2 regions of the Streptomyces sp. NPDC015144 genome follow, and region 2 is predicted to be linked to the other one. Evidence: riboswitches for the same ligand, from Rfam matches in the RefSeq annotation. Region 2 holds a riboswitch; the other holds the start of a gene.

Region 1 (3,199 bases), on a different contig from region 2:
GGTCGATGGCGATCTGCTCGACGACGTCGACGTGCTCGCAGCCACCGTAGTAGCGGCGGCCGGGGTAGCCCTCGGCGTACTTGTTGGTGAGGACGGAGCCCTGGGCCTCCATGACCGCGACCGGAGCGAAGTTCTCCGAGGCGATCATTTCGAGGGTGGACTGCTGGCGGTGGAGCTCGGCGTCGACGGCGGCGGCGACGTCCGGGTCCAGCTCGTGGAGGGAGGAGTTGAGAAGCGACATCAGGTGGTCCCTTGGGGTCTCTTTAGTTGCCGGAGAACTCGGTGTACTCGTCGGCGGAGAGCAGGTCCTTCGGCTCCTCCGCGACGCGTACCTTGAACAGCCAGCCGCCCTCGAAGGGTGCGGTGTTCACCAGCGACGGGTCGTCCACGACGTCCTGGTTGAACGCCGTGACCTCACCGGTCACGGGCGAGTACAGGTCGCTGACGGACTTGGTCGACTCCAGCTCGCCGCAGGTCTCGCCCGCGGTCACCTCGGAGCCGACCTCGGGAAGCTGGGCGTAGACGACGTCGCCGAGGGCGTTCGCCGCGAACTCGGTGATGCCGATCGTGGCCACACCGTCCTCCACGGCCGACAGCCACTCGTGCTCCTTGCTGTACCGCAGCTGCTGGGGGTTGCTCATGGTCTGAATTCTCCTGTACGCGGGGGAGTGCTGATGAACGGTGGTCTTACGGTGTGAGACGCGATTACGTCACTTCTGTGAAGTCGCCGCGCCGTTTCCTCCGGCCCGGCAGCATCGTTCCTTCGGCGCGGCCGTGCCGGTTCGCGGGGCGCCGGTGGGGTTCCCGGTGCCCGGCGCGTCACTTCTGACGCTTGTAGAACGGCAGCGCCACGACCTCGTACGGCTCCTGGCTGCCCCGGATGTCCACGGCGACGCCCTCGGAGCCCGGCGCGGCGTGCGCGGCGTCGACGTAGGCCATGGCGATCGGCTTGCCCAGGGTGGGCGAGGGGGCGCCGGAGGTGACCTCGCCGACGACCTCGCCCCCGACGGTCACGGGGAAGCCGGCGCGCGGCACCCGGCGGCCCTCGGCGACCAGCCCGACCAGCTTGCGCGGCGGGGCGGTCTCGGCGCGCTCGGCGGCGGCCTCCAGGGCCTTGCGCCCGACGAAGTCGCCCTCCTTCTCGAACTTCACGACCCGGCCGAGACCGGCGTCGAACGGGGTCAGCCCGGTGGTCAGCTCGTGCCCGTACAGCGGCATGCCCGCCTCCAGGCGCAGCGTGTCGCGGCAGGACAGCCCGCACGGGACCAGGCCGCGCCCGGCGCCCGCCTCGGTGAGCGCCTTCCAGAGCTGCTCGGCGTCGGCGGGGGCGACGAACAGCTCGAAGCCGTCCTCACCGGTGTAGCCGGTACGGGCGATCAGCGCGGGGACCCCGGCGACCGTGCCCGGCAGCCCGGCGTAGTACTTCAGGCCGTCCAGGTCGGCGTCGGTCACCGAGGCCAGGATCGCGGGGGACTCCGGGCCCTGGACGGCGATCAGCGCGTACGCGTCGCGGTCGTCGCGGACCTCGGTGTCGAAGCCCTCGGCCCGCGCGGTCAGCGCGTCCAGCACGATCTGGGCGTTGCCCGCGTTGGCGACGACCATGTACTCGGTCTCACCGAGCCGGTAGACGATCAGGTCGTCCAGGATGCCGCCGTCCTCGGCGCAGATCATCGTGTAGCGGGCCCGGCCCACGGCGATGGTGCCGATGTTGCCGACCAGCGCGAAGTTCAGGAAGGCCGCCGCCCCGGCGCCGGTGACGGTGATCTCGCCCATGTGCGACAGGTCGAAGAGTCCGGCCCGGGTGCGCACCGCGTTGTGCTCGTCGCGCTCACTGGCGTACCGCAGCGGCATGTCCCAGCCCGCGAAGTCGGTCATGGTCGCGCCCAGCGAACGGTGCAGGGCATCGAGGGCGGTGAGGCGGGGTGCGGTGCTCATGAGTATGACTCCCGGAACATGACGACAAGGACGATCCCTCCCCATCTGTCATCGGAACCTGAGAGGTTCGCCGAGAGCCCCGGACGGGTTCGGCTTGCACCTTGGGTGGAGCCGCGAAGCGGCCCGCTTTTCAGATCTGCCTCATCCACGCGGTACGGGGCCTGAGAGATTCAAGGGAGGAACTTGCTCCTTCGGCGCCCGGCACGGACAGTGACCGGGACTCTCCCGCGCGGATTCAAGCGGCCTTTATGCAGTTGGCGGGGTCATCATCGCACGCATCGCGCGGGAATGGGCCCCCGGTCCCCCGGTGGAAACCACCGACACGGGCGGTTGTGCCGCATTACCTTTTCTTTACACTTCAGGGGCATGGGGCTGGGGTGGGCCGACCGATGGGGGAGGGCGATGACGTTGCAGCGGTACGCGACGACCGCGGGGGGCGCACGGGGTGCGCCGGCCGAGCGGCCGGGGGGCGCGGTCCGGGCGGTGCCCGCCGGGTCGGCGCCCGTCGTGCGGGACCTGCGCGCGCGGGCCGGGCGCGGCCCGCGCGGGCTGCGCTTCGCGGCGGGGGACGTGGTGGTGGTCTCCGGGCTGCCCGGCAGCGGGAAGTCGACGCTGATCCGGCGGGTGGTGACGACCGCCCACGCCGTCGATTCGCAGGACGTCCGGGACCGCTGGGCGCGGGTGATGCCCCGGTTATTGCCCTACGCCCTCTACCGCCCGCTGGTCCGCCTCGACCACTACTGGGGGCTGTGGCGGGTGCTGCGTTCCGGCGAGTCGGCCGTCGTCCACGACTGCGGGACCCAGTCGTGGGTACGGGGCTGGCTGGCCCGGGCCGCCCGGCGCCGGGGCCGCCTCCTGCACCTGGTCCTGCTCGACGTCGACCCGCAGACCGCCCGGGACGGGCAGCGCGAGCGCGGGCGCGGAGTGTCGGCGTACGCCTTCGCCCGGCACCGCCGGGCGGTGGGCCGACTGATGGCGGCCACGGCGGACGGGGTGCTTCCGGCCGGCTGCGCCTCGGCGGTGCTCCTGGACCGGGAGGCGGCGGGGCGGATCGGGCGGATCGTCTTCACGGCCGGCCGGCCGCGGGCGGGGGCCTGACCCCCGGCCGGCCCGGGGAGCCGGTGGCCGGTGCCCGGCGTGGCCGGGGAGCCGCGGCGCCGGCCGCGGGGCCGCCCCGGGCCGGGCGCTAACCTTCTGCGCGGAAGCGCGGAAGCGTGGGTGAGAAGGGGAAGCAGGGGAAGCAGTGGACATTCCGGCGCAGGCC
Region 2 (3,199 bases):
TCACCGGCTCGGTCGGGCTCGCCGGATCCAAGATGCTGGCCAAGATCGCCTCCGAGGAGGCCAAGCCGGACGGGCTGCGGCTGATAGCGTCGGGCACGGAGCGGGCGCTGCTCGCCCCCAAACCGGTGCGGATCCTTCCCGGGGTGGGGCCCGCGACGGCGGACCATCTGCGCCGCGCCGGGATGACCACCGTCGACGACCTGGCCGAGGCCGGTGAGGACGAGCTCGTACGGCTGCTCGGCAAGGCGCACGGCGGCGCGCTCCACCGGATGGCGCTCGGGCACGACGACCGGCCGGTGGTCGCGGAGCGGGACGCGAAATCGGTGTCGGTGGAGGACACCTTCGACGCCGATCTCCACGACCGGGTCCGGATCCGGTCGGAGGTCGAGCGCCTGGCCGACCGGTGCGTACAGCGGCTGCGGGGCGCGGGCAGATCCGGACGGACGGTGGTGCTGAAGGTGCGCCGCTACGACTTCTCGACGCTCACACGGTCCGAGACGCTCCGCGGGCCCACGGACGATCCCACGGTGGTCCGTGAGGCCGCCGCGCGGCTCCTGGAGGCCGTGGACACCACCGGGGGCGTCCGGCTCCTCGGCGTGGGCGTCACGGGGCTCGCCGACTACACGCAGGAGGATCTCTTCGCCCAGGCTGCGGCAGGGGAGCGGGCGGTGGCGGGAGGGCCGCTGGAGGAGCCACCGGCGGCGGAGGAGGACGGGGCCGGGGAAAGGGGCGAGCCCGGGGCTAAGGCCCCGGAGACGGTCGAGGAGCGCGCGGCCCGGCGCTGGTCCGCCGGACACGACGTGGAGCACACCGAGTACGGCCACGGCTGGGTGCAGGGCAGCGGTGTCGGCCGGGTGACGGTGCGGTTCGAGGAGCCCGAGTCACCGCCCGGCCGGGTGCGTACGTTCCGCACGGACGATCCGGAGCTCGGACCGGCCGAGCCGCTGCCGCTGGTGAGGAATCCGCCGGACTACTCGTCCTGGCCGGCCAGCCTGCCGAAGTCCCGGTCCGGGGGGACGTCGCCGGGCGGGGAGTCGAGCCCGTAGTGGCGGTAGAGCTGGAGCTCCTGCTCGGGGGAGAGGTGACGGCCCACGCCGAAGTCGGGCGCGTCCTTGATCAGTGCCCGGTCGAACGGGACGCGGAGCGTGTCCGCCACGAATTCACTGGGCTCCAGTGGTACGAACGCGTCCCGGCTGAAGAGCCCGGTGCGTACGGCCGCCCATTCCGGGACCCCGGTCGCGTCGTCGAGGTACACCTCGTCCACGGTCCCGATCTTGACGCCCTTGCGGTCGAACGCCTTGCGGCCGATCAGGCTCCGCGGATCGATGTCGGTCTGCACGGTCCCTCCCATTGGTCGCAACTACTCCACAAGCACTACAAAAGGCCAGATCCGGGTGGTCGGCCACTTGAGAAATCGGCCACGAACCCCGCTGGTAGGCTGGTCATGGCCGCTGACCCCGTGCGGGAGAGTCCTTCGGAGCTGATCCGGAGGGCGCCGAAGGAGCAAATCCTCCCCGGAATCTCTCAGGCCCCCGTACCGCACGGACGAGGTCACTCTGGAAAGCAGGACAGGCTTCGTACGGCCGGGTGCCGGTACGAATCCCGACCTCACCGACGGTGAAAGCCGGTACGCCGCAAAGCGCGCCGGTGAAGCTCTCAGGTCGAGATGACAGAGGGGGAGGCCGTTCGGGCACCCGCGCCGGGGTGCCCCTCGCAGGTCGTGACAGACCAGGAGGCCTCCACCATGACCCCCCGTCGCACTCCGCTCTCCCAGCTGGAGCAGGGTATTCCGTTCGAGCAGCGCCACATCGGACCCGATGCCGAGGCGCAGTCGAAGATGCTCGCCCAGGTCGGTTACGGCTCGCTGGACGAACTCACCGCGGCCGCGGTGCCCGATGTCATCAGGAGCACGGAGGCCCTCGGGCTGCCGGCCGCGCGTACCGAGGCCGAGGTCCTCGCCGAGCTGCGCGACCTCGCGGACCGCAATCAGGTGCTGGCCCCGATGATCGGGCTCGGCTACTACGGCACCTTCACCCCGCCGGTGATCCTGCGCAACGTCATGGAGAACCCCGCCTGGTACACGGCCTACACGCCGTACCAGCCGGAGATCTCCCAGGGCCGCCTGGAGGCCCTGCTCAACTTCCAGACGATGGTCGCCGACCTGACCGGGCTGCCCACCTCCGGTGCCTCCCTGCTGGACGAGGGCACCGCCGCCGCCGAGGCCATGGCGCTCTCCCGGCGCGTCGGCAAGGTGAAGAACGGCGTCTTCCTGGTCGACGCCGACGCCCTGCCGCAGACCGTCGCCGTCATCGAGACCCGCGCCGAGCCGACCGGTGTCGAGGTCGTCGTCGCCGACCTGTCCGGGGGCATCCCGGCCGAGATCGCCGAGCGCGGTGTCTTCGGCGTCCTGGTGCAGTACCCCGGCGCCTCCGGCGAGGTGCGGAACCTCGGCCCCCTTGTCGAGCAGGCCCACGAGCTGGGCGCGATCGTCACGGTCGCCGCCGACCTGCTGGCGCTGACCCTGCTCACCTCCCCCGGCGAGCTGGGCGCGGACATCGCCATCGGCACCACCCAGCGCTTCGGCGTCCCGATGGGCTTCGGCGGCCCGCACGCCGGCTACATGGCCGTGCGCGAGAAGTTCGCCCGCAGCCTCCCGGGCCGCCTCGTCGGCGTCTCCGTCGACGCCGACGGCAACAAGGCGTACCGGCTGGCCCTGCAGACCCGTGAGCAGCACATCCGCCGTGAGAAGGCCACCAGCAACATCTGCACCGCGCAGGTGCTGCTCGCCGTCATGGCCGGGATGTACGCCGTCTACCACGGTCCGGACGGGCTGAGGACGATCGCCCGGCGCACCCACCGCTACGCCGCGATCCTGGCCGCGGGGCTGCGTGCCGCCGGTGTCGACGTCGTGACCGGCGCCCACTTCGACACGCTCACCGTCCGTGTCCCGGGCAAGGCGGCCGAGGTCGTCGCCGAGGCCCGTGCGCGCGGCGTCAACCTGCGCCCGGTCGACGCGGACCTGGTCTCCGTCGCCTGCGACGAGACCACCACGCGGACGCAGATCGCCGCCGTCTGGGCCGCCTTCGGCGCCGAGGGCGACATCGAGGAGCTGGACGCCACCGTCGCCGACGCGCTGCCCGAGGGGCTGCTGCGTACCGACGCGGTCCTCACCCACCCGGTCTTCCACCAGCACCGCTCC

The links. A riboswitch is a leader RNA that binds a small molecule or an ion and turns the genes downstream of it on or off. The one in region 2 is predicted to bind glycine.
Region 1: it holds a riboswitch for glycine, as region 2 does, so the genes downstream of both, gcvT (glycine cleavage system aminomethyltransferase GcvT) here and gcvP (aminomethyl-transferring glycine dehydrogenase) in region 2, are expected to answer to the same signal.

What each region holds. Positions count from the first base shown of each region.
Region 1 covers NZ_JBIBUU010000030.1:4,887-8,085, forward strand. Annotated here, with positions in the region: gene glyA (serine hydroxymethyltransferase) at 1-241, opposite strand, end outside; gene gcvH (glycine cleavage system protein GcvH) at 264-641, opposite strand; gene gcvT (glycine cleavage system aminomethyltransferase GcvT) at 820-1,935, opposite strand; glycine riboswitch at 2,076-2,173, opposite strand; gene ACF08W_RS32855 (AAA family ATPase) at 2,338-3,033, shown strand; gene ACF08W_RS32860 (enhanced serine sensitivity protein SseB) at 3,179-3,199, shown strand, end outside.
Region 2 covers NZ_JBIBUU010000025.1:9,105-12,303, forward strand. Annotated here, with positions in the region: gene ACF08W_RS30915 (DNA polymerase IV) at 1-1,046, shown strand, start outside; gene ACF08W_RS30920 (PRC-barrel domain-containing protein) at 971-1,351, opposite strand; glycine riboswitch at 1,453-1,550, shown strand; gene gcvP (aminomethyl-transferring glycine dehydrogenase) at 1,745-3,199, shown strand, end outside.